One region of the Shewanella oneidensis MR-1 genome, then DNA from elsewhere that is predicted to be linked to it. Evidence: predicted binding sites of a transcription regulator. Region 1 holds the regulator's gene; each other region holds the start of a gene.
The links. The regulator MetJ, encoded in region 1, represses methionine synthesis genes. The targets are predictions, from matches to a motif close to TAGACGTCTAGACGTCTA.

Region 1 (10,842 bases):
GAGTAATACTGGTCTGCTCAAGCGGGGGAACCCCGTGCCATTTTGCTCGAAAAGGCTAACCATTAATCCCAGAGAACCTTGTTAGACAGCCGCGAAAAAGTGGCGACATTCTACCTTTTTTGACGAAATTTACCATGGCTATTTATTTCTATGTTGGTGATTTCTGTTCTGATGCGGTGTAGGTTCACATTATTTCGCAATCCGTGTGGTTAGCGGTTTCATCTCCTTAAGAGTCAAGCCAAATCGCATGTGGAGCACTGCGAGTTGGCAACAACATGGGGAGCGGTGGTGACAGCTCCCATTACACCCATTACAAGAGTGGGTTGCCAGTTTCTAGGTTTATTGAATATCCTTTGAGTTTAAGCATGCCGTTAACTCAAACGCCTTTGCGCAAGGTTTATGGAAGAAATCGAGGACCTATGACGACCGACGCTAACACCAGTGCTAACATCACCGCGCAAACCACCATAGTGCAACGGGTATCGTTGCGGGGACGGCATTTTTTTGCGCAGCAATTTATTGGCTTAGATGAAACGCAGGCTCATTGGCAAGATCTCGAATTTGAAGAATGTGAGTTCCATGATTGTCAGTTTAGCGATAGCACATTTCGCCAATGTAAGTTTATCGATTGCCGATTTGTGGGCTGTAATTTAAGTCTGGTCAAGGTGTCATTAAGCCATTTTAACGGCGTAAGTTTTGAAGAATGTAAACTCGTGGGCGTTGATTGGACCCGCGCCTCATGGCCACGCGTAGCCTTTGCGGCTCCTTTTACTTTTAAGGCGTGCATTTTGAACGACAGCTCGTTTATGGGGATTAAGCTCGATGAAATGGTGCTCGAAGCCTGCAAAGTTCATGATGTGGATTTTCGCGAGGGGAGTTTTAATCGGGCTAACTTTACGTTTAGCGATTTTCGCCACAGCTTATTTGGTCGTACCGAGTTGTTGGAGGCGGATTTCTCCGAGGCAACCGATTACGATATTGATATTTTTAACAATAAAATTAAAGGCGCTAAGTTTAGTCGCGATGAAGCGATTCGGTTGTTAAATGGCTTAGATATTACCTTGGTAGATTAGGGCGTGTTGACGTTTCGAGATTAAATAACCCTGAAGCGTCAACATGCCCTACCTCATATCAACACCTGTTCGCGCTTTATACTGCGTTTAAGGCTTTCGACAGAGCACCACTATGCCTTCAAGCCTTCGCCTTGTCTAAAGCGCGTTTAACTCCCGCTGAATGAACAGATATTTAATACGATTGGTATTAAGTGTTGATGAGGCGAGTATTAACCTCCTTTCAAATCAGTGCTGATTCAAATTATCCTATCGACAGCCACCTCGCTAACTTCTTAGTTTTGCGAGTGCTTTTAGGTTTTTTGATAACTTTTTAGCGTGATTCATATTATAAAAATACCTCAAGCGGTTGCTTAAATCCGCCAAACCGCTCTGTTGATCGTATTCACGATTTTTTAGAACAATTTTAACTTTTAGTTGCCGCAGATCACACTCAACTTGCCTATGTGGTTTACCACAATAGCCGCCTACCCCTTTAGGAATAACAATCACTCTGGAACAGCAAAATGCCAGCGTTTCTTAAGGCATTGGCATTAATAACTAAAAACCTGTGAGCAAATTTAGTGTTTCACCGCAGTGGTGACCCAAAGCCTAAGTTTGCGTGTGCCATGCGGTGCATAGGGTGGATGAGTGTGATGGAGGTAACCATGATTGAGCTTAATAGGCGAACCTTTTTAAAGGGCGCAGGGGCCAGCGGTGCAACGTGTGCATTAGCCAGCTTGTTGCCGGGCAGCTTAGCGGCATTAGAGAGCAAGCAGCTAAAGGGCATGGGCAAAGAAATTGCCAGTATCTGTGAGATGTGTTCAACCCGCTGCCCGATTTCAGCGCGGGTGATTGAAGGCAAAAACGTCTTTATTAGCGGTAACAAGGCAGCTAAATCCTTTGGCGGTAAAGTCTGTGCCCGTGGCGGTGCTGGCCATAGTTTGCTGTACGATCCACAGCGGATTGTGAAACCCCTAAAACGGGTTGGCGAGCGTGGTGAGGGTAAGTGGGCTGAAATCAGTTGGGATGAAGCTTATCAACTGATTGCCGATAATCTCACTAAAATTAAGCAAGCACACGGCCCAGAGGCGGTGGCGTTTTCCTCTAAATCTGGCTCGCAAGAAAAACACTTATTCCATCTCGCCACTGCGTTTGGCAGCCCAAATACCTTTACCCATGCGTCTACTTGCCCTGGTGGTTATGAAATTGCCGCCAAGGCTATGTTTGGCACTAAGGTGAAACGCGATTTAAGTAACTCAAAATACATCATTAACTTCGGCCATAACCTGTACGAAGGCATCAACATGTCCGAAACCCGTGGCATGATGGCGGCGCAAATGGATAAAGGCGCTAAGCTGGTGGTGTTTGAGCCAAGATTCTCTATCGTCGCCGATAAAGCCGATGAATGGTATGCGATCCGTCCCGGCACCGACGTCGCCGTCGCTTTAGCCTTATGCCATGTATTGATTGAAGAAAATCTTTACGACAAGGCCTTTGTTGAGCGTTATGTAGAAGGCTTTGATGCCTTTGCGGCTGAAGTCAAAGCCTATACCCCTGAGTGGGCCGAAACCATTTCCGATGTGCCCGCTAAAGATATTCGCCGTATTGTCCGCGAATATGCGGCTAAAGCACCCCATGCTGTAGTGGATTTTGGTCACAGAGCCACCTTTACCACCGAAGAGTTTGAAATGCGCCGCGCCTTGTACGCCGCCAACATCTTGATTGGTAACATCGAGCGTAAGGGTGGTATCTACCTTGGTCAAAAGCCTGGCGACTATAACAAGCTCGCCGGTGAAGATGTGGCCCCCGTGCTGGGTAAGCCCGGCGTAAAAGATATGCCAAAGCCTGCGGCAAAACGTATCGACCAAGTGGAAGAGCAGTACGCCATGATGTGGTCAGCGGGTGGAATTTATCAAACCGTCCTCGATGCGACCTTAAGCGCGGTGCCTTATCAGTTACATGGCTGGGTGATGTCCCGTACCAACCCAATGCAAACCATGACCGACAGAGCGCGTGTGGTTGAAGCCTTGAAAAAGCTCGACTTTGTTGCCGTGTGCGATGTGTATATTAGTGAAACTGCGGCCTATGCCGACGTGATTTTACCTGAGTCTACCTACCTTGAACGCGATGAGGAAATCGCTGACAAGTCAGGTAAAAACCCTGCCTACTATGTGCGCCAACGGGTAGTCGAAACCTTAAGCGATACTCGTCCTTCATGGCAAATCTTTAAAGATATTGGCCACAAACTGGGGCTTAGTGAATTCTATCCATGGGAAAACATGGAGACCCTGCAACTGTTGCAGGTAAACCGCGACACAGAGCTGCTGCGCCGGATCAAAGACGAAGGTTTTGTCAGCTTCGGTAAGCCGATTATGTTGTGCGAACCTAAAATGGTGGCCGAATTTACCAAGGCCTATGCCAATGCCAAACCTGCGGATGAAGACGGTACCTACGGCAGCTTACTCAGCTTTAAAACCCCAAGCGGCAAGATTGAATTGACCTCCGCCAAGGTTGAAGCCATGGCGCCAGGACGCGGTGTCATTAAATTCCGCGAAGTGCAGCTTAAAAAGCCAAATGAACTCTACTTTATCCAAGGTAAGGTTGCGGTGCATACCAATGGCGCGACCCACAATGTGCCCATGCTGGCGAATTTGATGTCGGATAACGCCGTATGGGTGCATCCCGTCACCGCAGGCAAGTTAGGGATCAGTAATGGCGACCCTATCCGCTTAACCAGCAGTGTAGGTACAGAGGAAGGTCATGCGTTAGTCACCCCGGGCATTCGCCCCGATACCGTGTTTGCCTATATGGGCTTTGGCTCTAAAAACAAAGAGTTGGTTAGAGCGACAGGCAAAGGTATCCACTGCGGAAACTTACTGCCCCACGTTACCGCACCTGTGTGTGGCATGACGGTACACACCACTGGCGTCACGCTGGCAAAACGCTAATTGGAGGCTCAAATGACGAAAAGATATGTGATGGTGCACGATGAGAACAAGTGCATCGGCTGCCAAGCCTGTAACGTGGCTTGCCGCAGTGAAAACGGCGTTCCAGAAGGGGTTACCCGTTTGCAGGTGAGAGTCGAAGGGCCCTATGGCGAAATGCCCAATCTGCACTTTAAGTACCACAGGGTGTCTTGTCAGCAGTGTGAAGATGCGCCTTGTGTGAAGGTGTGTCCAACGGGCGCGGCCTATGTGGGCGAAGATGGCATTGTCTCCATCCACGGCGACAAGTGTGTGGGTTGTATGTACTGCGTGGCGGCGTGCCCCTACAAAGTGCGTTTTATGAATCCCGAAACCAAAGTGGCTGACAAGTGTAACTTCTGTAAGGACACCCGCTTAGCCCGTGGTGAAGAGCCAGCCTGTGTGACTGTGTGTCCAACCGATGCCTTGGTGTTTGGCGATGCTAACGATCCACAAAGTGAAGTGGCCACACTGCTCAACACTAAGATCACTTACCAAGATAAGACCCATTTAGGCACTAAACCTAGGGTATATCGCGTTCCTACCAAAAGAGGGGGGATTTGATTATGAACAATACTTGGGGCGATATGGCGCAATATGATCCCGTCACTTGGCACTGGGTCATCGCCGTGTATCTGTTTATGGCGGGTTTATCCGCCGGAAGTTTGCTGATTGGTATCGGTTTGCGTTGGTTCAATCAAGAACAAACGCAAGTTGAGAGCAATATCCTCAAGGCCGCGGCAATTATTGGCCCTGTGGCCATCAGCTTAGGCTTGGCTTGTTTAGTGTTTGATTTAACTAAGCCTTTCCACTTCTGGTTGATTTTAATTAACTACAACTTCCAGTCAGTGATGGCGATTGGGGTATTAGCGCTGCTGGCTTACTCACCCTTGGCATTTGCCTACGCGATTTTAGTACTGCGTGACGATTTGCCAAAGTGGGGCTTAGGTTTCTTAGTGCCTATCGCTAAGCTGCTTATGCCCTTTAGAAAGCTGATTGAAGTGCTGTTGTTTGTCCTCGCCATTGGTGTGGGCGCTTACACTGGCTTCTTAATCTCGGCCATGAATGCCTATCCGATGCTAAACACTGCGGTATTGCCAGCACTGTTCTTGGTATCTGGTTTATCAGCGGGTGCGGCGGCCAATGCGGTGCTGGCACTGGTGATGTTCAAAACCGATAGTCACGACAAGACGTTAGCCAAAATGCATGGCTTAGAGCTACCAGTGATGGCAATCGAAATCATGTTCCTGTTTATGTTGTTCTGCGCCTTGTACTTTAAGGGCGGTGCGGCGGCTGCGGCGCTAGCATCACTCACCTCTGGCGTGTGGGCAAGCGTATTCTGGATTGGTGTCGTGGGGATTGGCTTTGGTGTGCCATTGCTGTTTATGCTGCTTCCCGCCGCGACTCGCCATACTAAGGGCGCAATGATTATGGTGGCCTGTGCCAGCTTAACCGGCGTGCTCGCGCTGAGACACTTTATTGTGTATGCGGGCCAAAGCTACTTAAACTAACGTATTGATGCTAGAACTAACGTATTGATGCTAGAGCAATAAGCATCACTTAAATGCGATTAAGTGATGCTCGAATGGATGAAAACTTGCATCCACACCAACAAAAAGCACCGTTAAACGGTGCTTTTTTATGGCAGCTATTTGCAGGGGATTATTGCGGTAATAACTCAATCACAGATTTGACCGTGAGCACTAAGGCGCTGATAGCGCAGAGGGCTAAGGTCGCCATTTTAGTTTTATGTTTATCAACACTGCCCACCAGTTTACCCGCCACGAGATAGCCTAACAATACCGAGGGCAATAGCATTAACGACAGCCAGAAGTGCTTGATTTCAAGTAGGCCCGTTATGCCAAGAATCGTCAAGGCAATGGCTGAACTAAAGATAAAGAAGGCCGATAGCGCCGCGCGAAACTGCGAAGCATCCTTACCCGCCAATAAAATCGCCATCGGTGGGCCACCAATGGCGGCAATATTGCCAAAGATCCCCGAGATAACGCCAGCCCCAAAGAGCGTGGTTTTGTTCACTGGTAAGCTAAATTTGTACAAACTGAGCACCACGGCAACCGTCACAATCGCGGCAATCGCCAGACCGAGAACTGGCTGCGGCGCAAACAGTAATAAGCTGGCACCGATAAAGCCACCGGGCACCCGACCTAGGAGCGCGTATTGCAAGCCATTGAATTCTAAATGGCCGCGTTCACGCAATAGGGTGAGTAGCGCGATGGAAAATCCCATCACAATCACGGGGGCGGGTACTAATTGGGGATCGACGATATACAGCAGCGGACTGGCGACCACGGCTAAGCCAAACCCAATCAGGCTCTGGGTGAGGGCACCTAAAAACACAATCACAGACGCGATGGCAAGCGTTTGTGGATCGATCAAGGAGAACATAGGATTCCATCAAAACAAAATAGGGATCGTTACTTTGCCGGATGGCATTAACGATCCCTAATAATTAGTTACGGCAGGGTTATGGACGCTTAAGCGTTATTCCATGTCTTCCCACTCGATCCCCATTTCGTCCATCAACCGCTTCGCTTCGGCGGGGATGCTGTCTGGGCACTCTTTCGACAGATCGGCATCATCAGGCAGAGGCTGGCCGGTGTAGGCATGCAAAAATGCTTCGCACAACAGTTCGCTATTGGTCGCATGGCGCAGGTTGTTGACCTGACGACGCGTACGTTCATCCGTGAGGACTTTTAGCACTTTGAGCGGAATAGACACAGTAATTTTCTTTACTTGTTCATTCTTCTTGCCATGTTCAGCATAGGGGCTGATGTATTCCCCATTCCATTCAGTCATTGACTCACCTGTTATAACGCTAAATTCGGGGCAGATTTTAAACCCTTACAGACTACAGTCAAATTATTGCTACTATTTCTGAGCGATTGCAAACAGATTTCTTTATGTTTAGACGTCTAAACGTCTTAACGCCTATTGACGATACCACTGGGCTTAGGTACATTTAGACGTCCAGACATCTCTTTGCGAACTTAGGAATTCCGATGACCGAAGGAAAATTAGTGACTGAGCGTCAATTAGCCACATTGGCAGTGCGTCAGGGTATCGAAAGCGATACTCAATATGGCGCCGTGGTGCCGCCAATTTACCTGTCGACGAATTACGCTTTCGATGGTCATAAAAATCCGCGCGAATTTGACTACAGTCGCTCCGGCAATCCGACTCGCAGTATTTTAGGCGATGCCTTAGCCAAGTTGGAAAAGGGCGCAACGGGTGTGGTGACTTGTACTGGTATGGCAGCCATTACCTTAGTGACCACTTTACTGGGCCCCGATGATTTACTGGTGGTGCCCCATGATTGTTACGGTGGCTCTTACCGTTTATTCACTAACTTGGCGAAAAAAGGCCAATTTAAATTGCTGGTGGTGGATCAAACCGACAACCAAGCGCTTGCGCAAGCCATCGCCCAGCAGCCTAAAATGGTGTGGATTGAAACCCCCTCTAACCCTTTGCTGCGAGTCGTCGATATTGAGGCTATCGCGAAGGCGAGCCATGGTGTGGGCGCGTTAGTGGTAGTGGACAACACTTTCCTGTCGCCGATTTTGCAGCAACCGCTATTGCTCGGCGCCGATATCGTTATCCACTCCACCACGAAATACATTAATGGCCATAGCGATGTGGTGGGCGGCGCGGTGATCGCCAAAGACCCCCAAATTGGTGAGACCTTACATTGGTGGTCAAATACCTTAGGCTTAACCGGTAGCGCGTTTGATAGTTATCAAACCCTGCGTGGCCTGCGTACTTTGGCCGTGCGCATTCGCGAGCACCAACGCAATGCTCAGCGTATTGTGGAGTTACTGAGTAACAGCCCTGTGGTCAGTAAAGTGTATTACCCAGGTCTTGCGGATCATCCTGGCCATGCCATTGCCGCCAAGCAACAAAAAGGCTTTGGCGCTATGCTGAGTTTTGAGCTTAAGGGCGGTGAGGCTGAAGTGGTCGCCTTTTTAGATGCGTTAAGTTTATTTAGCGTTGCCGAGAGTTTAGGTGGCGTTGAGAGTTTAGTGGCCGTGCCTGCGACCATGACCCACAGGGCGATGGAGCCGCAGGCGCGTTTTGAAGCTGGCATTAAAGACACCCTATTACGTTTGTCGGTTGGTATTGAAGATGCCGACGACTTAGTTGCAGATATTCAAGCAGGATTGGCCGCCGTAGCGGCTTGTCAGTAGAGGAATAATAGATGGCACGTTGTCACTTACATAAATTTGGTGGTTCCAGCTTAGCCGATGCCGATTGTTACCGCCGAGTCGCCCATATTCTGTTAACCCATGGCCACAGTGATGATCTGGTGGTGGTGTCTGCCGCGGGTAAAACCACTAACTTTTTATATAAGTTGTTGTCACTGCGCGACAGCAACCAATTATGGCAAGAAGAATTACAAGTCCTTATCAGCTATCAGCAAGGCTTGATTGAGCAGCTGTTATCTAACGAACAAGCGCGGGATTTACGTGAGCGTTTAACCACGGATAAAGCCCAGTTAATCAGTCTGTTATCTTTAGATGTACGTAATGATTATCAAATTAGCCATGTGGTGAGTTTTGGTGAGCGTTGGTCAGCACGGCTGATGGCAGCGCTGCTGCGCGAATCGGGTGTGGCCGCAAGCCATGTGGATGCCTGCTCGATTCTTGTGGCCGACGAGGCCGCCGTGCCGCAAATCCGTGTGCAAGAATCCCGCGCCAAAGTGCAAGCCTTACTGGCGGCCCACCCTAACGAGCGCTTAGTGATCACCGGTTTTATTTGTGCTAACGAGCGCGGCGATACCTTGCTGCTTGGCCGCAATGGCTCTGACTTTAGTGCCAGCTTAATTGCTAGCCTTGCCGACATTGAGCGTGTGACCATTTGGACCGACGTTGAAGGGGTATTTAACGCTGACCCGAATAAGATCAACGATGCGAAATTACTCAAGAGCATGTCCCTCGCCGAAGCCGACCGCTTGGCGCGTTTAGGCTCACCCGTGTTGCATTCACGCACTTTGCAGCCGCTGTTTAACACTGAGGTGAGCTTGGCTGTGCGCTCAAGCTACGCCTCCCACACCGACTTTACCCTGATTGCGCCGCACAGTTCCTCAGCGAGTGCGCCCGTGGTGACCAATCTAAATGCCGTGGTGTTATTTGGCTTTAAGATTGCGGGCGATGTGGCCAGTTTGCTTGATCAATTGGTGGAGGCGGGATTAACGCCACTGGCACATTGGGTATCGGCGCATCAACGACTCGAACTTGCCTATACCGCTGAAAACCAAAAACAAGTACAAAAGTTATTGGATGCGCAGGCCGAAGCCCTCGGCATTAGAGATCTGCAAATTAATACCGAACTCGGTTTAGTGGCGCTTGTGAGTGCCGATGCCGAGCATTATCGCCGCAGTTTTGCCCGCTTATTGAGCCGCGATGCTAAGCCCTTGTTCAGTGGTGATTTAAGTCTTGTGACCTTAGTGCCACAGTCGCAGGTTAATCTGCTGACCCAAAAAGTGCATCGCCGCTGCGCTGGCCCGCGCAAACGTATTGGGGTATTGCTGCTGGGTGTGGGCAATATTGGCGAGGCGTGGGTGAAGCTGTTTAAGTCAGTTTCTCCCTCGTTAAATCAAGAGCTTGAAGCGCAAGTCGAGTTAGTCGGTCTGGTCACTTCCAGTAAAGCCCTGATTAAGTCTAAGGGGGTGGATCTACAAAGCTGGCAGCAAGAATTCGATAACGAAGCAACACCTTGGCAGTATGAGCATCTATTTGAACAGTTAGAACAACTTAACTGTGATGAACTGATTGCATTAGATATCAGCGCCAGCGCCAGTTTAACTCTGCAATACCCAGAGTTTTTCGAGCGTGGCATCCATATGGTCAGCGCGAACAAACTGGCGGGTTCAGGCCCACTGCCGTTCTACCGCGAGCTGAAGGAACAACTCGGTTATCGCCGTTTATTCTGGCGCTATAACGCCAGTTGCGGCGCGGGCTTACCTATTCAGCACGCCTTAAACGATCTGCGTAACAGTGGCGATAGTGTTGAAGCTGTTGGCGGGATTTTCTCTGGCACTCTTTGCTGGTTGTTTGAGAAATACGATACCAGCAAACCCTTCTCGGAATTAGTGATTGAAGCGCGTGGTTTAGGGATTACCGAACCCGATCCTCGCGACGATCTTTCTGGCCGCGATATGCAGCGCAAGTTGCTGATTTTAGCCCGTGAAATCGGCCTAGAAATCGAGCTTGAGGATATTGAGCTGCGCTCCTTAGTGCCTGCTCATTTAGCGGATATTCCGCTGGAGCAATTCCTTGCCCGTATCGGTGAGCTGGATGATGAATTATTGCAGCAATATGGCGCAGCGGCGGAACAAAACAAGGTGCTGAGATATGTCGCTTCCTTGGATAATAGCGGCGCAGTCCTCAAAGCCGAGGTGGGATTACAGTGGATTGATGCGAGCCACCCCTACGCCAACCTCACGCCCGGAGACAATGTGTTTGTGATCCGCTCAGCCTTCTATCAAGGTAATCCTTTGATCATTCGTGGGCCGGGTGCGGGCCGTGAAGTGACGGCAGCAGCGGTACAATCGGATCTAACACAGATCTGCCGCGATCTTCTGCAAGAATAGATTTAAATTCAAAAGCTTAAAGGACTCATTTGAGTCCTTTTTTATTGTCTAGAATAAATAGACTCATCTATGGGGCAGAAATTACCACAAATGGGGATTTTTTGGCTTGACTTAACGGCCAGTTTCTCTAGTATATGGACATATAGACGTCCAAACGTCCATATGGGTTAAACTACTGCATTAATAGTCGTACCAGTCGCGATAAGTGTCGCACTCGGGC
Region 2 (10,842 bases), 1.8 Mb from region 1:
GCGTTAAACCAAACCACAGATCGTGTTGTTGCCCTCGGAACCTCTACGGGCGGAACCCATGCACTTGAATATGTGCTAACGGCGTTGCCCCGCACAAGTGCGGGTATAGTAGTTGTCCAACATATGCCAGAACATTTTACGGCCGCTTTCGCCAGCCGGTTAAATGGGGTATGTGAAATGGAAGTAAAAGAAGCCGAGGATAACGATAGGGTGATGCCGGGGCTCGTGCTTATTGCCAATGGTGGTAAACATATGCTGTTACAACGTAGCGGGGCTCAATATCGTGTTCAACTGAAGGATGGGCCGCTGGTCAGTCGGCATCGCCCCTCGGTTGATGTATTGTTTCGTTCTGTTGCTAATGCTGCAGGTAAAAATGCCTTAGGGGTTATTATGACTGGCATGGGTGACGATGGCGCTCGGGGGTTGCTGGAAATGCATCAGTGCGGAGCCATAACATTGGCGCAGGATGAAGCCAGTTGCGTGGTTTATGGTATGCCAAAAGAAGCGGTCAAACTCGGCGCAGTGAGTCGGCAGGTTGCTCTGGACAATATTGCTGAGGAAATTATCGCTTTTACCAAGCAATAAAAAAGCCAGTGCGGACACTGGCTTTCTTTGACGTAAAAAGGGCGGTTAAACGCGCTTTTTGAATTCGCCAGTACGAGTATCGATTTCGATCTTGTCGCCAACTTTAACAAAGTCAGCCACGCTGATGGTGCCGCCGCCGGTGATAGTTGCAGGCTTCATCACTTTACCTGAAGTATCGCCACGAGCAGACGGCTCAGTGTAGATCACTTCACGTACAATAGTCGTTGGCATTTCAACAGAAATTGCTTTGCCATCGTAGAAAGTTACTTGGCAAGTTTCTTCCATACCGTCAACGATGTAAGCCGCTGCATCACCTAAGTTTTCAGCTTCTACGTCGTATTGGTTGTATTCTGCATCCATGAACACGTACATAGGATCAGCAAAGTAAGAATAAGTACAATCCAGACGATCTAGGATAATATCGTCAATCTTATCTTCACCTTTGAAAGTGGTTTCGGTGCCAGAGTTAAGCAGCAAGTTTTTCAACTTTAACTTAACGATAGCAGCGTTACGGCCAGAACGAGTTGTTTCTGTTTTCTGTACAACCCATGGGCTGCCTTCAAACATGATCACGTTACCTGGACGGACTTCATGAGCAGTTTTCATTACACAATTTCCTATATGTCGATTTTCTATTTCAGCGCAGCATCTTAGCTTTTTTTCACGAATTGAACTAGCCGAGTTGCAAGATCTGCAGCATTTATTGCGTCAATTGGCCATTCTTTAGCATGTTGCAAGAGTGGCAAACTGACAGGATTTAGGTTTTGCCAGTGAGTTTTCACGGCGGATTGCTGACCTTGGCTAAATGCGAAATTCAATTTAGACCAAGTGTCGGCAATATCAGGGGCAAGATTATCGCAGTAAAGTCGGATAAAAGCTTCTAATTTTATGAGATGGTAATCATCTTCTTGCGGATAAATATGCCAAATAAACGGTTTTGCAGCCCATTGCGCCCTTAGAAAGCTGTCTTCACCGCGGACAATGTTAACGTCACAGCTCCATAGTAAGCGATCAAACCCTTGTTGGTCTGTCATCGGCAAAATATGCAGGGTCAAATCCCCAAGCTTAATTTGCTGTCCAGGCATTAACGCGTCTACTGGGCAGGGCAATAGATGCTGCAAACTGTTTAAGCTACGACCTTTGGGGAGCAGCGCATGGATCTTAGCGTCGTTCTTTGCTCTTGCTTGCCAGAGTTCACATAGCGCGGGCAATGAATCGGTTTCATAGCTAAATATGCTAAAGACGCTGTCTTGTGCTTGAATGTCTTTTAAACCAAGACTCTCAAAGAGTTGCAGTTTATTCGCAGGGTCCTGTTGCCATGCATCGCGCTCGGCAAATAGCTCGCGCTCACAGATAAGTCCACCAGTCTTTGGGGTAAACCCAGGAAAGTAGAAATACTTTTTGATGCCGCTTACTTGCATCGACGGTAAACCGTGGCAACCATCAACCCAATCCTCGGCACTTAAATATTCCAAATTTAGCCATAAAGGAACCGCTTGCGGGGCGGTTTTATGGAGCGTAGCCAGTTGCAGCTTCACCTCGTCGGGTAACTCACAGGCAAAGGCTTCAATCAATACCTTACCGGGAAGATATGGAACGGCCAGCGGCGTTGTCCAATGATTGATAATGACGCCGTTAAAACATTGGCTGACGAGTTTTGGATTTAGCGTCGGTAGAATATGCGAAAAACTGTTTAAGTCATCGACCCAAAGGATGATGGGGATGTGATATTCATTCACGAGCTGCTTTGCCAAGCGCCAAGTGACACCGATGTCGCCGTAGTTGTCGACCACTGTACAAAAGATGTCCCAGTGGGACGCGTTGGAGGATGTTGACATGAGATTATCACTTTGGTGGTAACGAGGAGAGCAAACATAAAAAAAGCGGCGTTTAAGCCGCTTTTTCTACAGGAGCTAGCTTAGTCTTCGAGTTCTGCTAAACACATTTCTTCGTAGATTTGCTTAACCCATGCATCAACACGTTCTTCGGTCAATTCAGGTTGACGGTCTTCGTCAATCCCTAAACCGATAAAGTGGTCATCATCCACTAAACCTTTAGACGCTTCGAAGTTGTAACTCGCAGTTGGCCAATGTCCAATGATAATACCACCACGAGCTTGTACGATATCGCCAATCATGCCCATGGCATCAAGGAAATATTCTGCGTAGTCTTCTTGGTCTCCACAACCAAAGATAGCAACCAGTTTGTCTGTAAAATCAATCTGTTCTAACTCAGGGAAAAAGTCATCCCAGTCGCACTGTGCTTCACCGTAATACCAGGTTGGGATCCCGAACAGCAGCAGGTCATATTCTGCGATCTGTTCTTTGGTGCTTTTGGCGATATCTTTCACCTCAACCATTTTCTTACCCAGTTTTTTCTGGATCATCTTGGCGACAGCTTCGGTGTTGCCTGTGTCGCTACCGAAAAAAAGACCTACAGTTGCCATTGTCTATCCTTTATGTCTAGTTCACTTATACGTTAATCTTGCTGCTATTGATTGCTCAGCATTCTATTTTTTGCTGAAGAATTAATTCGATTAACTGGCTTCGGCTGATGTTACTGGCCAACGCCCGCTCATTCAAGGCGTCATATAAATCTTGTGACACCTTTAACTCTATTCGCTTTAATCCTTTGGCTTTATCCCGCTGGATCTGGTTGCGTTTATTGACCTTAAGTTGCTGGCTACGGGACAAAGGATTGCTACGTGGGCGGCCCCGGCGCTTTTCATTGGCAAAAAGGTCAATGGTGGTTCTATCTGTTGCTTCTTTTGCCATGTTCTTATTGTTTAACCGATGCCCGAACCTTCCCAGGACATCTGGATAATACCTTTTGCAATAAACCCGGCGCAGCCGAGAAATAATACTAACCAAACAATAAATCGACCGAATTTCGGTACATTACCTTGTTTTAGCACATCGTGGATGGCCATGCCGATAAAGAAAAAAATCGCGGCAAAAAACAGGTTCAAGCCGAGGGTCTCAATTTGTTCCATATACTGAGATAACATACTTTCTTAGTCCTCTAGAGTGCTCTAAGGCTAAAAGAGGCGCGAATATATCACATCAACAAGGTGTCGGCTATATGATTTAGGTCGAGAATCATTGTCATTTACACCGTGTGTTTGTCAATAAATTCAGACACAATGCGATTGAAGATTGTAGGCTTTTGCGCATGTAGCCAATGGCCACAACCTTCTAATGTTTTTGCTTGTGCCTGCGGGAATTGCCGCAAAATCTCATCACGGTGCGCTGCTGCGACATAGTTTGAATCGCCGCCACGGATAAAAAGGCTCGGACCAGCAAACACTAATTGTGGTTCATTGGGAAGATTGTGCCAACCGATGATATTGGGATAGCCGCTTTTTAAGCCTGTGAGATTCATTTTCCAACGAAAGCCAGTGCCGCTGCGCTGGAGGTTTTTGAGTAAAAATTGTGCTGTCGCATCATCAATGCCAGCGGCTAATAAGTGAGCAAGGGCGAAGCGGCGGTCTGTGTGTCCTTCTAGCGGTAAACTTTCAAGCGCTGCAAAAACTGCATTATGCCGAGGTTGATAGGCGACGGGCGCAATATCGGCCGCAACTAAGCTGATGATTCGATTTGGGTAAGCTAGTGCGGTAGCCATGGCAATTTTTCCGCCCATGGAATGGCCTACGATATGGACACGCTCAAGCTCGAGCTCATCGAGTAAATCCACCATGGCCTTGGCTAAGCTAGGGTAATCCATTTGTTGCCTATGTTCACTTAAGCCGTGATTAGGCACATCAACACGGATGACTTGATGATGGGCTTCGAGCGCTTGGCCTAATCCTTTAAGATTATCTAAATTGCCAAAAAGTCCATGGATAAGGAGGATTGCTTCTCCCTGACCTGTGGATACATAATTCATGGAATTGCCTGTGCTGTGGTGCCTAACGTTGTGCGAATTGTGCCTTGTATGCTTTAAGTTTGACAAGTCTTGCGGCGGTTTCGGATGATATTTGTGCCGAACTTGCTGGCTTTTTCAGCGATTAACATACTTGTGCTAATTTGATGTGCGATTTCACTCATTTTTAGATTAATGATGCTTTATCAGATTGATAGAGATAGATACACTGGGGTAACGATCGAACAGATCCTTTGCGAGGATCGTTTGTGGTGCATTTTTTCGGTTATGCCTATCGAATAACAAAGGATAATAAGGTTATGAAATACATCGAAGTGGATGAAGAGCTCTATCGTCATATTGCCAGCAAAACGGAACGTATTGGTGAGAGCGCCTCTGACATTCTCCGTCGATTACTCGGCCTGTCCGTCGATACGGTTGAACAGGCACAGCCACAGGCTATCAGCCAACCGAGCTTAGAGGCTGCAACGCCTGAACCACAATTTGTGCCACAAGTCGAAACTTTTGTCGCTGCAGCTGATTTTCATCAATTGGTGGATGAACATAAGTTGGAACAGCAAAAAGGTGCGGTGGGGCGATTCTTATTTTTGCTCGAGAGCTTGTATCAACTGAACAAAACGCAGTTTGCACAAATCTTACAGATCCAAGGGCGCGATCGTCTTTACTTTGCGCGCTCCCGTGAGGAGTTACTCAAGGCCAGCGCCACTGCAAATCCGAAGGAAATTGGCCAAACGGGTTTTTGGGTAACGACCAACAACAATACTGCGAAAAAGCGGGCCATTTTAGCCGAGGCTTTGGTGCAATTTGGCTGCGATGCTGAAATCGCCAACGGCATTGCCGAACGCGTATAACGACTTATCGACGCCGCAATGATGCGGCGTTTCCATTTTATTAACCGATTTTCCAGTAGGAGAGGATCAGGTGGCAATACATCAACGGGCAGGGCAAATCGCGAGTCAGATGGATCTGGTGAATATTCCAAAGCTGATGAGCCATTATTACAGCATTAAACCCAATATGGATGCTGCGGAGCAGCGTGTCACATTTGGCACTTCTGGGCACCGTGGAACGGCGTTTCAAGGCAGTTTTAACCAAGATCATATTTGGGCGATTACTCAAGCCGTGGTTGATTATCGGCAATCGGTGAATATCGAAGGGCCACTCTTTTTAGGTATTGATACCCACGCCTTATCTTATGCCGCCTATGTATCGGCAATTGAAGTGTTGGCAGCCAACAAGGTGACGGTGTATATCCAGCAAAATGATGGTTTTACGCCAACACCTGTGGTGTCCCACGCCATTATTTGCGCTAACCACGCCGCGGCACAAAATGGTGCACTCTTAAGTGATGGCCTCATTATAACGCCGTCCCATAATCCGCCGCAGGATGGTGGGATTAAATACAATCCACCCCACGGTGGTCCTGCAGAAGGCAATATCACCGCGTGGATTGAATCCCGTGCCAATGATTACCTGCGCGCTGCGCTCAAGGGCGTCAATAAGCTCGCTTATGCAGATGCATTGGCTTCGGGTTATGTGCATGCTATTGATTTAATCACGCCCTATGTGGCGGATTTAGAAAATGTCGTCGACATGCACGCCATTGCTAAGGCTAACCTCAAGCTAGGTGTTGATCCACTAGGCGGTTCGGGTATCCATTATTGGGCGCCGATTGCCAAGCACTATGGCATCGATATCACCTTAGTAAATGATAAAGTCGACCCAAGTTTTAGCTTTATGTCACTGGATAAGGACGGCAAGATCCGCATGGATTGCTCATCGCCCTATGCAATGGCGGGGTTACTGGCCCATAAAGAGTCCTTCGATTTATGCGTGGGTAATGACCCTGACTACGACAGACATGGTATTGTGTGTCCGGGCACTGGGCTTATGGACCCCAACCACTATTTAGCGGTGGCGATTGATTATCTGCTAACCCATCGACCAGAGTGGAGCGATAGCTTAGCCATTGGTAAGACATTGGTATCAAGCGCACTTATCGACAAGATTTGTGTCTTTCACGGTAAAAAATTGCTCGAAGTGCCCGTTGGCTTTAAGTGGTTTGTCGATGGCTTAGCCGAGGCGACCATTGCCTTTGGTGGTGAGGAGAGTGCGGGCGCCGCCTTCCTGCGTCGCGACGGCACGACTTGGTGTACCGACAAAGACGGTTTTATTTTAGTACTGCTCGCTGCCGAAATGCTTGCGGTCACGGGCAAAACGCCAGGACAACGTCATCAAGAGTTAGTCGCGCAGTTCGGCCAAAGCTTTTATAAGCGTATCGACAGCCCAATTAGCCTTGAAAACAAAGCTAAGTTTGCAAAACTCAATGCGGATACCTTAAACGCAACTATGCTTGCAGGTGAGAAAATTGAGGCCGTATTGACCCACGCACCGGGCAACAATGCTTCAATTGGTGGCATTAAAGTGACGACGACAAATGGTTGGTTCGCAGCGCGACCATCGGGCACTGAGGCGTTATTTAAGATTTACGGTGAGAGCTTTATCAGCGAGCAGCATTTAGCTGAGATTATTAAAGACGCACAAGCGTTGATCGATAAAGCACTTAGCGCTTAATTTAGCGTTTGAACGATAAAAAAACGTACTCATGTTATATCGTGAGTGCGTTTTTTATTTTGATGTCGTTTTAAGGGGAAGTCGGTGTCACTTAAACTGAATTCCTAAGCTTAGTACTCGAGATGACAACTTGGTAAGTTGTTCTTATCGATGTAGTTTTGATGATATTCCTCAGCCACATGGAATTGCTGTAACGGCACAATCTCAGTGACGATATGACGCAAGCCCCAACGTCCCGAGCGGGCAAAGGCCAATTTTGAGGCTTCTGCCGCGGCTTTTTGTTCGCGATCATGGAAGAAAATCGTACTGCGATACTGAGTGCCGATATCGCCGCCCTGCATATTGAGGGTTGTGGGATTGTGGTTTTTCCAAAACACCTCGAGTAATTCATCGTAGCTGACGATGGTTGGATCAAATTCTACTTGCACGACTTCGGCATGGCCTGTCTTGCCTTTTTTGACTTCTTCATAGGTGGTTACTTCATTATTACCGCCCATGTAGCCGCAGGTCGCGTTGGTCACACCGTTGACTTGTCTAAAGAAATACTCAACGCCCCAAAAACAGCCGGCACCGAAAGTTGCTAACGCCATGATAAATCCAAATAGAAGTCTAGATGGCTAAGGATTGTGATGAAACTCATTTAGAAAAGCAAGTGTACTGATTAAATTAATCTGCTGTTAGGTAAGACACGATAGATGCTAAGGTTTTACCGACAAATGCGCTTGTTTGACCAGAATGTCCGAGATAAGGCCTAAAAACTTGTGTTAGTATTGATGCGCTTTTTAAGGTGGGTAGTGATAAGTGCAATGAAACATTCAGTTATTGCCAACATAACTTGCCTTTAACACGCCATTATAAGGAGAATTCTGTGTTACAAGCTCTGTTAGATTCGAAGGATTTTCTCGCGCTGACCCTCGCCAATCCACAAACCCTCGGCGATGAGTTTAGTTTCACCTTAGGGGAACATACTCGGGTTAATGTGTGGGATACGGGCGTAATTGTTTTTGAACCAGCACAACCCCAAGGTAAGGATGTTATTCTCTCCTGCGGTGTCCACGGTAATGAAACCGCCCCCATTGAACTCTGCAACACCTTAATCAAACAGCTTCTCCAACAAAAAATCATCGCCAAACAACGCACACTCTTCCTGATCGGCAATCCTCTAGCCATTAATAATGGCACCCGTATTATCGATGAAAATATGAATCGTCTGTTTAGTGGTGAGCACTCTAATCCCCCTGGGTTAGTTAATCCTGAGCGGCTGCGGGCGAAAAAACTGGAAACCTATGTAGACCGTTTTTTTAAAGCCGCAGCCGCTGGGCGCCAGCGTATTCACTATGATTTACATACTGCAATGCGGGCGTCAAAGCATGAAAAGTTTGCGATTTATCCCTATCGTCCCGGTCGCGCTTATAGCGCAGAACAGATCATGTTTTTAGCGGCCAGCGGCGTGGATACCGTGTTGTTTCACCATGAGCCGACAACTACTTTTAGTTATTTTTCTTCCGAGCAGTATGGCGCAGACGCTTTTACCATTGAGTTAGGTAAGGTGTATCCCATGGGACAAAACGATATGACACGTTTTATTGCTGCCCAAGAAATGTTTACTCGCCTTATCACCGACAAACCCTTGCAGCTTGAGTCATTCTCCACGGATAAAGTGAATCTGTATCAAGTGTGCCGGGTGATTAACAAACATTTCGATGATTTTGAATTTACCTTCGCAACCGATGTCGAAAACTTCAGAGCTTTTCCTAAAGGTTTTGTCTTAGCCCGTGAGGGGGGGCAAGAAATTAAAGTAGAACAAGAGGTTGAATCTATTGTATTCCCTAATGCCAAGGTGCCCATTGGCAATCGAACCGTGATTTGTCTGATCCCCTCAGTTGCGCCGGATGTTCGTTAAGTTTGTAAAGCAATATATACATGCAAATTGGGGATTAGTTGTCATTTGAACTGTGCCAACGGTTGATAGGTAGTTTACGTTAACGTAATGTTCATCCGGCATATTCGTATAAATTAGGCACTGCGGACCTTCTGCAGCGTAACGAGATAACAAGAGCACAATATGAGCAAAGCAACACTCAACACTGATACAGTGCACCGTGTCGGCTTCTTGGATAAGGCATCGCTTCACATTCCTATCCTTCGAATTCTACAAGCAGACGGCACTACCTATGAAACCGCGGTTTTGCCTGTAATAGATGAAGCCTTAGCCATCAAAATTTACGATACTTGCGTGTTTACGCGGGTACTCGACGAACGTATGTTAGGCGCCCAGCGTCAGGGACGGATCAGCTTCTATATGACCTGTACGGGTGAAGAAGCAGCGATCGTCGGCAGTGTCGCGGCACTCGACCCTGAGGATGTGATCCTCGCGCAATATCGTGAACATGCGGCGCTGCGTTACCGTGGCTTTACCACTGAGCAGTTTATGAACCAAATGTTCAGTAACGAAAAGGACTTAGGTAAAGGTCGCCAAATGCCTATTCACTACGGCTGCGCGGCGCTGAACTATCAAACCATTTCATCGCCACTCGCCACTCAAATTCCGCAGGCTACAGGTGTCGGCTATAGCTTAAAAATGCAAGGCAAGCGCAATGTCGCTGTTTGCTATTTTGGTGAAGGTGCTGCGTCGGAAGGCGATTTTCACGCCGGTTTGAATATGGCGGCGGTATTAAAATGCCCAGTGATATTCTTCTGCCGTAACAATGGTTATGCCATTTCTACCCCAACGGAAGAGCAATTTGCCGGTAACGGCATCGCCAGTCGTGGCGTGGGTTACGGCATGCACACCATTCGCGTCGACGGCAATGATATGCTGGCAGTTTTGGCTGCAACTCAACAAGCTCGTGCCTATGCGATTGAGCACAACGCGCCAGTATTGATTGAGGCCATGACTTACCGCCTTGGCGCTCACTCCTCTTCAGACGACCCATCTGGCTATCGTTCAAAAGAAGAAGAGGCTAAATGGCAACAACACGATCCGGTAAAACGCTTCAAGTTGTGGCTGATTAACAAAGGCTGGTTGGCCGAAGCCGATGATGCCCAGCGTTACGAAAAGTACCGTGAAGAAGTGCTCGCCGCCGTTAAAGTCGCCGAGAAGCTGCCTATCCCCATGTTGGATGAGATTATTGAAGATGTGTATGACAAACCAACGCCGGCGCTTAAAAAGCAACTGAGCGAGCTCAAAGAACACATCAAGAAATATCCGCAATCCTATCCCAAAAGTGCAGGGAGGCTATAAGCCGTGGCAGAAATGAATATGTTACAGGCCGTCAATGAGGCCTTGTCGATTGCAATGCAAGCCGATGAACGCATGGTGGTGTTTGGTGAAGACGTCGGCCATTTTGGCGGCGTGTTTCGCGCCACCTCTGGTCTTCAAGAAAAATTCGGTCGCGCTCGCTGCTTTAACACGCCATTGACTGAGCAAGGTATTGCGGGTTTTGCCAACGGGTTAGCCTCCAATGGTATGACCGCCGTGGCGGAAATCCAGTTTGCTGATTACATCTTCCCAGCGTTTGATCAGATTGTAAACGAGTCGGCTAAATTCCGTTACCGCAGCGGTAATGAGTTTAATGTGGGAAGCCTTGTGTTCCGCACGCCCTATGGTGGCGGTATTGCAGGTGGTCACTATCACTCACAATCGCCAGAAGCCTACTTTACCCAAACCCCTGGCTTAAAAGTGGTTGTGCCGCGTAATCCTGCGCAGGCCAAAGGGTTATTGCTTGCTTCGATTCGTGATAAAAACCCAGTGGTGTTCTTCGAGCCTAAGCGTTTATACCGCGCCTCTGTGGGTGACGT
Region 3 (10,842 bases), 1.6 Mb from region 1:
ACGTAGAAGCGGTCAATCAAGCGCTGTATTGACTATTGATAAAGCCACAGGAAAGGTGAACGTGTTGATGGATAAGGCAACAATATTAGTCGTCGATGATACACCCGAAAATATCGATATTTTGGTGGGCATACTCGGTGAGGACTATAAAGTCAAAGTAGCGATTGATGGCCCCAGAGCATTAGCTCTTGTGACCAAAACACTGCCTGATTTAATTTTGCTCGATGTCATGATGCCCGGAATGAATGGTTATGAAGTGTGCAAGCTCCTTAAGCAAGAGCCATTAACTTGCCATATTCCGGTGATTTTTGTGACGGCCTTATCAGAGGTTGCCGATGAAGCACAGGGCTTTGCGTTGGGCGCCGTCGATTACATTACAAAACCCGTCAGTGCGCCAGTCGTCAAGGCTCGAGTGAAAACGCACTTAGCGTTATACGATCAAAAGCGCCTTCTGGAACAGCAAGTTAAAGAGCGTACCCAAGAACTTGAAGAAACCCGCTTCGAAATTATTCGTCGCCTTGGTCGCGCCGCCGAGTATAAAGATAATGAGACAGGCTTGCATGTAGTGCGCATGAGCCATTATGCCCGGCTTTTAGCGATTAAATTAGGTTTGCCCAGCACTTTTTGTGAGTTGCTGTATAACGCTTCGCCTATGCATGACATTGGTAAAATCGGCACGCCCGATGCTGTACTTAAAAAACCGGGGAAGCTGGATGCTGAGGAATGGAAAATCATGCAGCAGCATGCTGTAATCGGCGCAGAAATTATCGGCGAACATGGTGATCCGCTGCTACAAATGGCGCGGCGAATTGCATTAACGCACCACGAAAAATGGGATGGGACAGGTTATCCCAATGGTTTATCAGAGGAAAATATTCCCATTGAAGGGCGGATTGTGGCGATTGCTGATGTGTTTGATGCGCTGACTTCACAGCGTCCCTATAAGCAGCCTTGGACCATTGAAGCGACGATGGAACTACTCGAAAACCAAGCTGGGCAGCATTTCGACCCTAAGCTGGTGGAGGAGTTTAAGCAAATCCTACCTGAGGTGATTGCGATTCGAAACACTTACTTCGAGCATTAATATCAAAAGGCGCCTCAGGCGCCTTTTGATTCAACGGGATTTTTTGTTTTAGCGCGAGTGAGCGCCATTCTAAGCTATTAAGCTTCAAGCACTTACGCCGCTAACAACTAAGCTTCATCGAGAGAGTAGGGCAAAGGTTGAACCGTCAAACTGGATTGCTCATCTTCAGTAAAACGCAGCTTGGCATCGTTCTCTGTATCGTTTGCCAATACCGCTGTCAGCAATACTTGATTACCGCGTTGCACGAATTCAATGATTTGTCCCCCTTTGCGATAACCGTCTTCCAGCGCAATTTCAAGGCTAGTTTCTAGATTAATCGTTAACGAGGTTGTGCCATGGAGGATATAAAGTGCACGCTTGTTTCCGCCACGGTACTTCATCCTTGCCACGGTTTCTTGCCCCATGTAACAGCCTTTATTAAAGCTAATGCCGTTGATAGCCTGTAGGTTACACATCTGCGGTACGTACTGATTAGCATGGCTTGGCGCTAGGTTGGGGTAGCCCGCAGCGATTTCTAATGCTTGCCAAGCGCTGGCATCAAATACGGTGTGCTCGGCAATGAGGGCACTTGCGGCTTGTGGTTGTAGAACCAAAATAAATCGATCCGCATCTTTTAAAATTGCGCCATGCTCGGTGAGAGTCAGTTCCTGAGCGACTTCACCAAAGTGTTGGGTGACGAATTGGTTAGCCTGCTCACCCGCCACGCCGAGTAAACACCATTCCTCCGATGCATTACTTAGGGTAGCCTTGCTAAATACCGCATATTTTTGCAGTTGCGGCAGATCCACTTCGATGGTGTCCTTTGGCATCAGCAGCAAGAGTGCATCTTTAATCGTAAAGGTTCTAAAGCTAGCCAGCATCTTACCTTTAGGATCACAATGTGCTCCCCAGCGCCATTGGTTGGTTTCAAGTGAGCTAATATCTGCGGTCACTTGGCCATGGATAAAACTCCGGCCCTGTTCGCCGGCCACTTTGATTAGGCCTAGGTGGGATAAGTTAGCGAGCATAAGTGGAGGCATAGAGGCGTCCAGATCCCAATTGGGTGTCGAAACTGCAATAGTCATGGCGAGATCCTGAAAATGAAGGCGATGCAAGAGGCTTGATTGTAGCGGAATTCCTCTAGCCTCAAAAGCACAAGGCGCACATATCTTAAATGAAATGTGCGCCTTAGTTGGGGCAAGCTACCGCGATTTAGGCTTTAGAACAATACGCGTGTGCGCAGCGTGCCATCAATTGCCTTGAGTTCTACTAACGCTTCTTCTGCTTGATGCGTGTCAACTTCCATAACCACATAACCGATTTCTGCGGTGGTTTGCAGGTACTGAGCGGCAATGTTAATACCCTTCTCAGAGAAGGCCTTGTTGATTTTGATCAGCACGCCAGGACGATTTTGGTGGATATGCAGTAGGCGAGAGGTGCCTTTGTGCATTGGTAGAGACACCTCAGGGAAGTTCACGGCCGACACGGTTGAGCCGTTATCAGAGTATTTGGCTAATTTGCCAGCCACTTCAATACCGATATTTTCCTGTGCTTCTGCGGTGCTACCACCCACATGTGGCGTGAGCAGCACATTATCTAAACCACGTAATGGGCTGATAAATTCATCATCATTCGATTGTGGCTCAACGGGGAATACGTCAATTGCAGCGCCTGCAAGGTGACGTTCTTTAAGTGCCACAGTGAGCGCATCGATATCGACCACAGTACCGCGGGAAGCGTTGATAAAGATGCTGCCTTTACGCATAGCGGCAAATTCGGCGGTACTGATCATGTCTTTCGTTTGTGGCGTTTCAGGCACGTGCAAACTGACCACATCGGCTTGAGCCAGTAATTGCTCCATTGAGTGGATTTGCTGAGCGTTACCCAATGGCAATTTATCTTCAATATCGAAGAACACTACACGCATACCTAAGGTTTCTGCCAAAATGCCTAGTTGAGTCCCGATATGGCCATAGCCAATCACGCCTAAGGTTTTGCCACGGACTTCGTAACTGCCAGCGGCGGTTTTCATCCAACCACCTCGGTGGGCGATGGCATTGCGCTCAGGAATACCACGCATCAACATAATGATTTCGCCTAATACGAGTTCGGCTACGCTGCGAGTATTGGAAAACGGCGCATTAAATACGGGGATCCCGAGGGATTCGGCGGTGGCAAGATCCACTTGGTTTGTGCCGATACAGAAGCAGCCAATTGCAATTAATTTTTCGGCACGTTTCAATACATCGGCGGAGAGTTGGGTACGGGAACGAATACCAATAAAATGGGCATCTTTTATGGACTCGTGTAGGGCTTCATCACCTAACGAGGCTTTGTGATATTCAATATTGGTGTATCCCGCGCGTTCAAACACATCTACAGCAGATTGGTGGACGCCTTCCAACAACAGGATTTTGATCTTATCCTTGTCAAGCGAATGTTTCGCCATGATATGGGTACCCTCTTAATTAATTGAAGTGGTTCTTATATGCTATGCTGACAACCTTTGTCCACCAAAGTAGCACTTTTTGGGCTCACTGTGGAGGGCTAGATGGCTAAAGTTAATATTCTAAAATGAGAACAATATCGCATAAGAGGAAGGAACATTGAATAATAAAATTGCTTGGTGTGGTATTTACCTCTCAGTTTTAGCGTGGTCGGCGATAAAACCTGCCGATCCCTTTACTTGGTGGCTCGAAGCCTTACCCGCATTAGTGGCGGTTCCGCTGTTATTTTTTACCCGCAAACGCTTTGAGTTAACACCATTAGTGTATTTTTTAGTCCTAGTTCATTGCTGTGTGTTGTTTGTCGGGGCGCACTATACCTATGCCGAAGTGCCATTATTTGACACGATTGCCCAGTGGATGGGCAGTGAGCGCAACAATTACGACAAAGTGGGGCATTTTGCCCAAGGTTTTATTCCCGCGATGTTAGCTCGTGAGATTATGTTACGTAATCAAGCAGTTAAACCAGGTGCTTGGTGTGCATTTTTGGCCACTTGCTTTGTACTCGCTTTCAGTGCCTTCTACGAACTCATTGAATGGTGGGTGGCAGTAGCTACAGGTGAAGGTGCTGAAGCGTTTTTAGGGACTCAGGGTTACGTTTGGGATACCCAATCGGATATGTTTTTAGCCTTAATTGGCGCCATTGTGGCTTTGTTGAGTTTGTCTCGTGTACAGGATAAGCAAATCGCTAAGCTTACTGCTCAGTGATAACTAACTTATTACTGTTCCCCAATCCCCTCAGAATAGGATTTTGAGGGGATTTTTTGTTCCCTAAACCGTCATATTTCTGTGTTAATTTTTTGTTTAAACTTTCGATTGATCTCTTTATAGACTAAGGTATAAACCTGAGTGTAATGTAGATAGCATTTAGTATTAATTGCTGGTAAACAGGTACTATTTAGGGAGTTAGTCGAATTTACTACATATAAATAGATGTTATTAGTACATTTGGGTGATGGCATTCATACGGTAACTAGTCAAAATGGGTTATGTTAATGAAATGTACGGCGAGATATTCGTGATATTTCATCTAGCCTCATATAAAGATAACGAAATACTTTTCAGGGAGAAGAGTAAATTGAGCACTATCAATGAGTTAGTATTTTTACATCAAGTGGCGGCACCTTGCCATTTAGCGATACTTGCTGAATCTATTGGATTGAAAACACGGATCGTTAAACATGCCTCTGAGTTAGAGTTAAATGTAGATAAAGGACATCGCAGCTTCTGTTTGATTGCTCAGAAAGGCGCAGCCTTAGATAATAAAGGTATCCCACTGTTGGCGTCCCGTCTTGTACCCCATATACCAGTGGCTTTGTATCAAGTCGAGCGCAATTCCTTAGATCAGGAATCTGCAATGCTGTTAGGAATTCGAGGGCTGCTATTTACCGATCAGCGAATGGATTTGATGCTAACAGGGCTGCGTAAAATGGTGGCCGATGAATTGTGGTACGACAGAACGTTGCTCAGCAAGATGTTTCGCCGGGTGGTACAAAAATTAGATGGGCAAAATGATATGCCCGCCGATACTGTTGCGATGCTGCAAGCACTTACCTCAAGAGAGCGAACGATTATTCAATTTGTCTCCAGCGGAGCGCGCAATAAGGAAATTGCTCATCGCCTCTGCATCAGTGAGCATACGGTAAAGGCACATATTTCTTCTATATTCCGTAAAACACAGTCACGCAATCGCGTTGAATTATTGCGTTGGGCACAGACCTATCAAACCCATTTTGAGTTTTGCAGTTAAACGTTATTTAGGCTTGTTAAGTGCTAGCTGAACTTTGCGTATATGTAAGTCGAGATTGCTAGGTATGTGAGCAGTTTGCCTTTGGACAATCCACTTGTGATTGTTAAAAATAAGCAGTTAACTTACTAATTTAATAAATAAAAAACGGGAGCATATTAAATGCTCCCGTTTTTATTAGCAGCCTTCAACTTGAAAGCTGTCTATTGGTTAAGATTAGTATTGCACTACAGTCGCAACGTTCATATCACCGCTTTGAGTGACGCTGATACTGTTGTTGTTGCCCGCTTGAGAACCTAATACTAAGTTGTCATTACCTGTTTGAGTAATCATTAGGCTATTGTTATCACCACTTACGCCAAATGAGCTCGCTGCAAATGAGCTACTGCTATCGCCGCCCACCCAGTTACCGCTACCTGCTTGAGTGATTTCTGCTGCGTTTTCATCGCCTTCGATAATTAAATCGATTAAGTTCAGATCGCCACGGTGTTGTAGAGCAGTGACATCAGCATTGTTGTTACCTTCAACAGTGATGATGGTTTCGTTTTGATCGCCATCTTGCTCTACATTGACTTCGTTGTCGTTACCAGTGGCATCGACGTAGGCAAAGTTCGCATCACCTTCTTGGCTGATTTCAATGCTGTTGTCTTCGCCGGTTGCGAAGGCAACAAGTTCGTTGTTATCACCTTTAGAAGATAAATCGAAATCGTTATCTGTGCCGTAAGCGCCAAAGGTTGCGAAGTTGGCATCACCGCGTTGTTTTAAGTCAACGTCGTTGCTATCACCCCATACTTGGAATTCTGCACCGTTGCTGTCGCCTTTTTGCTTGATGGTGATATCGTTATCGTCACCTTGAATATCCGCAATTAAAGAATCACCCACAGTATTGCTATCGCCGTCTTGAGTGATATCGACAGTGTTATCATCACCTGTAGTCATTGACAGATATGCAGTGTTGTTGCTGCCTTCTTGTTCCATGCTGATATCGTTTTCACTACCAGCCAAGGCGTAAACGAAACCAGTGTGGTTGTCACCTTTTTGGTAGATGTCAACGCTGTTGTCGTTACCAGCGATGCCTTTGGCTGCACCAAAGTTATTATTACCGATTTGTTCGACGGAGACATCGTTGTTATTACCCACGTTGGCACTTAGATCGAGAGCAATTAAACCCGCTTGGTTGTTGTTACCGTATTGTTTGATATCGCCGTCGTTGTTATCACCTTCAACACGGAATACGGCAAGGTTTTCATCACCTTCTTGTTCAACAAATGCACTGTTTTCATTACCAGTAATTTCAACGTAGCTTTCGTTCAGCTCACCTAATTGGTTAACAGAAACGAGGTTGTCGTTACCCACGACATCGTTGCTACTTTGGTTGAAGAAGCCGTCTTGAGTCACTTCAGCTTCGTTGTTATTACCAGTCACATCAACAGCGGCAACATGCCAGTCTGTTTGTTGGCTAACCGTCACTTCGTTGGCATCGCCAGTTGAATTAACTTGGGCTTCATGCCACACACCGTCTTGCACTACTGTGGCGACTTGTGCATTACCGGTTTGGGTCACTGCAGCTGCGTTAATAACCCCCGTTTGTGCGACTAAGGTGTCTTGGCCTTCGCCAGTTTGTTTAACGCTGATTTCGTTGATCGTACTTGCCGCTAGTGCATGACCACTTAATCCAGCTGTAATGGCTAAAGCAATCAATGACATTTTAGCTTGTGATTTCATGTGACTCTCCCTGTTTAATATTGAGTAATTGAGATTGCAGCACCGTCCGCAATCTGTTGAATCGAAAAATTGCCGCTTCCTAGCTGGTTCAATTGCACCAGGTTGTCATTGCCAATCTGGGTAATTGATGCCTTATTTTGAGCGCCGACTTGCAGTAGTTGGACTTCATTATTGGTACCAATCTGTGTCACGAGGGAAATGTTATCGTTACCCGCTTGTGTCACGTAGGCGCTGTTATCGCTGCCTGATTGGAACACTATCCCTTGGTTTGCAGTTCCTTGCTGCACGAGGTCGATAAGATTATCGCGTCCTGAACGCTCAATGAGCGCTTGCAGAGTAATTGGCAATTCACTGACATCTGCCGCATGGGTGGGTGTCAGATAACTACATAACAAGAGAAGCAGTACCAAAAAGCGTGTTAGTGGATTTGGCACAAGTGACTCCTTGCATGTATGGGTGTTTTGGTCGGAGTAAAGACTCCTTCCAACTCAGGCATCAAGTTACGAGTCATAGTGCTGAGAGACAATTGGCCGAAAGGGTATTTATTTCGATGGTGTAATTTAAATGTTAATCGTGCTGACTTTTGTTAATCGTATGAAAATCCAGTTTTTTGTCGATTAAACCTCACGGTTACCCTATTTTTATCCTACCAAGTTGGTCTAGTAGTTAAGTTGTATTTAGCTTTTCGGTGCTTTTTAAAGTTGAAACATTATGGCAACAATTTATCGGCAAACATGCTGGAAATTCGCCGCTATTATCCATTCAACCTTGAGTGGAGGTTGCGTAATTGCCGTTCCAGAATTTCAACGTAAAGGACTATAGGAAGCTCAATATGTCGATAAAACTCTCACCGTTGGCGTTAGCAATTACAGGAGCTATGACGTTGTCAGCCGTACCGGCTATGGCAAAAGATGCCCCTGTCTATGAAAAAGATGCCATTCTCGTGGTGTATAAAGACAATGCAACTAAAGCAGAGCGCTCGGCGGCTCAGCGTTTAATTCGTGGAACATTAACCGATGTCAATGCCGATGGTGTCGACGATAAATTTCCGCATTTACTTAACGGCAAGCTGGCCCGTTTAGCATTGCGTAAAGGCGCCAATATTGAAGATGCCATTAAGGTGATCAGCCGTCATCCTGCGGTGAAATACGCTGAGCCTAACTATATTATCAAAGCGATAGGTACACCTGATGACCCAAGTTTTGCCAGCCTATGGGGAATGAATAACACTGGCCAAAGCGGTGGCACTGCCGATGCGGATATCGATGCACCTGAAGCTTGGGAAATCACCACAGGTAGCTCTGATGTGGTGATTGGCGTTATCGATACCGGTGTGGATTACAACCATCCCGATTTGCAAGCCAATATGTGGGTCAATGCGGGCGAAATTGCGGGCAATGGCATCGATGATGACGCAAACGGTGTTATCGACGATATTCATGGTTACAGTGCCGTGAATAATAACGGAAATCCAATGGACGGAAACGGCCACGGTACCCATGTTTCTGGCACGATTGGCGCTAAAGGTAATAACGGTGTCGGTGTAGTAGGCGTTAACTGGGACGTTAAAATTGCCGGATGTCAGTTCCTCGATACTGACGGTTATGGCTCTACCGCGGGCGCTATTGCGTGTATCGATTATTTCACCAACCTTAAGGTTAATCATGGGGTTGATATTAAAGCGACCAACAACTCTTGGGGCGGTGGCGGCTTTAGTCAAGCATTAAAAGATGCAATTGAAGCGGGTGGTGAAGCAGGGATTTTATTTGTTGCCGCAGCAGGAAACGATGCCGTCGATAATGATGCGAGCCCACACTATCCTTCAAGCTATAACTCTGATGTGGTGTTCTCCATTGCCAGTACAACTCGCAATGACCGTATGTCAGACTTCTCACAATGGGGTTTAACCAGTGTTGATATGGGCGCGCCAGGCTCGGCGATTTTATCAACTGTCCGTGGCGGTGGTTACGCGACTTACTCTGGTACCTCGATGGCAACTCCCCACGTGACGGGCGCCGCCGCTCTCGTTTGGGCATTAAACCCTGACTTAACACCTGTTGAAATGAAAGAACTACTGATGGCCTCAGGTGATGCGAATGCGGATTTAACCGGTAAAACGGTTGCGGGTACTCGCCTCAATGTGGCTAATGCGCTGGAGCAGGCAAACCCATCACCTAGCTATAAGTTCACCGTATCACCGGCTTCACAATCTGTCGAAGCAGGCAGCGCTGCAAGCTATAACTTCAGTGTTGGCAGTGTGGCAGGTTGGGATGGTGATGTCGCATTGACTGTCAGCGTGTCACCTGCACTTGAAGGGGTTTCATTATCAAGTTCAACCGTTTCTGCGGGTGGTTCATTTACCTTAAACGTGGCGACAACCGCGCAAACGGTTTGGGGTGATTACAGCATTACGGTGACGGGCAATGATGGTGCGATTGAAAAGTCTAAAGTCGTGTCGCTTAATGTCTTCCCACAAGGATTAAACGACTTTACCTATGGTAATGAGAACTCTGTAGCCATTCCGGATAACAACCCTAATGGCGTTATTAGCACAATAGAAGTCGCCGACGATGTACAGATTTTTGGTGTGCTCGCTGACGTGAATATCAGTCACACTTGGATTGGTGACTTACGCGTTGTGCTAACCTCACCAGCGGGTACTCAAGTGGTGTTACATAACCGCGATGGTGGCAGTGCTGATAATATCGTTAAGAGCTGGGATCTAAGCGCATTCGATGGTGAAAATGTACGTGGTACTTGGTCATTATCTGTCGATGACAATGTGGGTTCAGATACCGGAACGCTTAATAACTGGGGCTTAGTCATCAGCGGCTTAGGTGAGGCTTCCCCAGCTGCGCCTGTTGCAGGTTTTGAGTTTGCCGTTGAAGGATTAGGCGTAGCCTTCACCAACACCAGTACAGATGCAAATGATGATATCGTCAGTTACAGCTGGGACTTTGGTGATGGTACAAACTCTACTGAGATGAACCCAAGCCATGTTTATACCTCTGCGGGTACTTATACTGTGTCTTTGACTGTGACCGATTCAATGGATCACAGCAACACTGTGACGATGCCTGTACAAGTCTATGAGCATAATATTAATGCTGCTGTTAGCCGCGCATTAGTATCGCGCCGTGGCAGTGCAATGGTAGATCTCACTTGGGATAGTGCTTTAGGTGAAAACGTTGCCCTTTACCGGAATGGTGAGTTGGTGGTAACGACTGAGAACGATGGTAGCTATCGTGATCGCTTTACGACCACCGCCTCAAGTGTGACTTATCAAGTGTGTGAAACGACAGGAACATTATGTTCTGCGCCAGTTGTCGCGCAGTTCTAATGGATGGATAAAATAACAAGGCGACCTTAGGGTCGCCTTTTGTTTATGGTCGTTATGTTAATGTTTATCTGATAATTTCTTCGGCTGAGTTTCGGCGCCAATTTGCGTTTTTCGTTCGGATAATTGCTGCATGAGTTGCCGATTGATCGAGGTAAGCTCATCGAAATGAGCATTAATTTTATTTACTTGGCTTAAGTAGTCAGGATCTGTTTTCTCTTTATTTTGCCAATATCGTTGACGTTCGAGTTTTTGTAATTCACTTGCCCTTAGGATATCAAAATAGCTATTTTCTTGTTTTAAACGATAGAGCTCACCGTCGAGTAATTGCAGCAATTTATCCTTGGATAAAGTCTGGCTATTTAGCAAGGCATGCAGCGGGTCGACTTTGTCTTCACGTTTATCGGAATCAATTTCAGTCGTTATCCCTAACTGATATTCAATTTTATGTTGACTATATTCCTGT

Region 2: the regulator MetJ is predicted to act here: its motif matches at 7,644-7,661, upstream of msrA (peptide-methionine (S)-S-oxide reductase MsrA).
Region 3: the regulator MetJ is predicted to act here: its motif matches at 3,604-3,621, upstream of serA (phosphoglycerate dehydrogenase).

What each region holds. Positions count from the first base shown of each region.
Region 1 is NC_004347.2:4,208,626-4,219,467, reverse strand. Features, by position in the region: gene SO_RS18870 (pentapeptide repeat-containing protein) at 366-1,073, shown strand; gene phsA (thiosulfate reductase PhsA) at 1,718-4,000, shown strand; gene SO_RS18860 (4Fe-4S dicluster domain-containing protein) at 4,013-4,579, shown strand; gene nrfD (NrfD/PsrC family molybdoenzyme membrane anchor subunit) at 4,582-5,526, shown strand; gene SO_RS18850 (sulfite exporter TauE/SafE family protein) at 5,678-6,421, opposite strand; gene metJ (met regulon transcriptional regulator MetJ) at 6,518-6,832, opposite strand; gene metB (cystathionine gamma-synthase) at 7,054-8,217, shown strand; gene SO_RS18835 (bifunctional aspartate kinase/homoserine dehydrogenase II) at 8,229-10,622, shown strand.
Region 2 is NC_004347.2:2,437,270-2,448,111, forward strand. Features, by position in the region: gene SO_RS10670 (protein-glutamate methylesterase/protein-glutamine glutaminase) at 1-585, shown strand, start outside; gene efp (elongation factor P) at 631-1,191, opposite strand; gene earP (elongation factor P maturation arginine rhamnosyltransferase EarP) at 1,236-2,423, opposite strand; gene fldA (flavodoxin FldA) at 2,504-3,031, opposite strand; gene ybfE (LexA regulated protein) at 3,087-3,359, opposite strand; gene SO_RS10695 (DUF2788 domain-containing protein) at 3,371-3,592, opposite strand; gene SO_RS10700 (alpha/beta fold hydrolase) at 3,694-4,470, opposite strand; gene seqA (replication initiation negative regulator SeqA) at 4,767-5,318, shown strand; gene pgm (phosphoglucomutase (alpha-D-glucose-1,6-bisphosphate-dependent)) at 5,389-7,041, shown strand; gene msrA (peptide-methionine (S)-S-oxide reductase MsrA) at 7,152-7,631, opposite strand; gene astE (succinylglutamate desuccinylase) at 7,910-8,944, shown strand; gene SO_RS10725 (thiamine pyrophosphate-dependent dehydrogenase E1 component subunit alpha) at 9,107-10,285, shown strand; gene SO_RS10730 (alpha-ketoacid dehydrogenase subunit beta) at 10,289-10,842, shown strand, end outside.
Region 3 is NC_004347.2:887,993-898,834, forward strand. Features, by position in the region: gene SO_RS04030 (PAS domain S-box protein) at 1-6, shown strand, start outside; gene SO_RS04035 (response regulator) at 68-1,084, shown strand; gene ygfZ (tRNA-modifying protein YgfZ) at 1,192-2,148, opposite strand; gene serA (phosphoglycerate dehydrogenase) at 2,283-3,512, opposite strand; gene SO_RS04050 (DUF2238 domain-containing protein) at 3,670-4,275, shown strand; gene SO_RS04055 (helix-turn-helix transcriptional regulator) at 4,646-5,317, shown strand; gene SO_RS04060 (curlin) at 5,531-7,039, opposite strand; gene SO_RS04065 (curlin) at 7,054-7,473, opposite strand; gene SO_RS04070 (S8 family serine peptidase) at 7,872-10,379, shown strand; gene SO_RS04075 (hypothetical protein) at 10,437-10,842, opposite strand, start outside.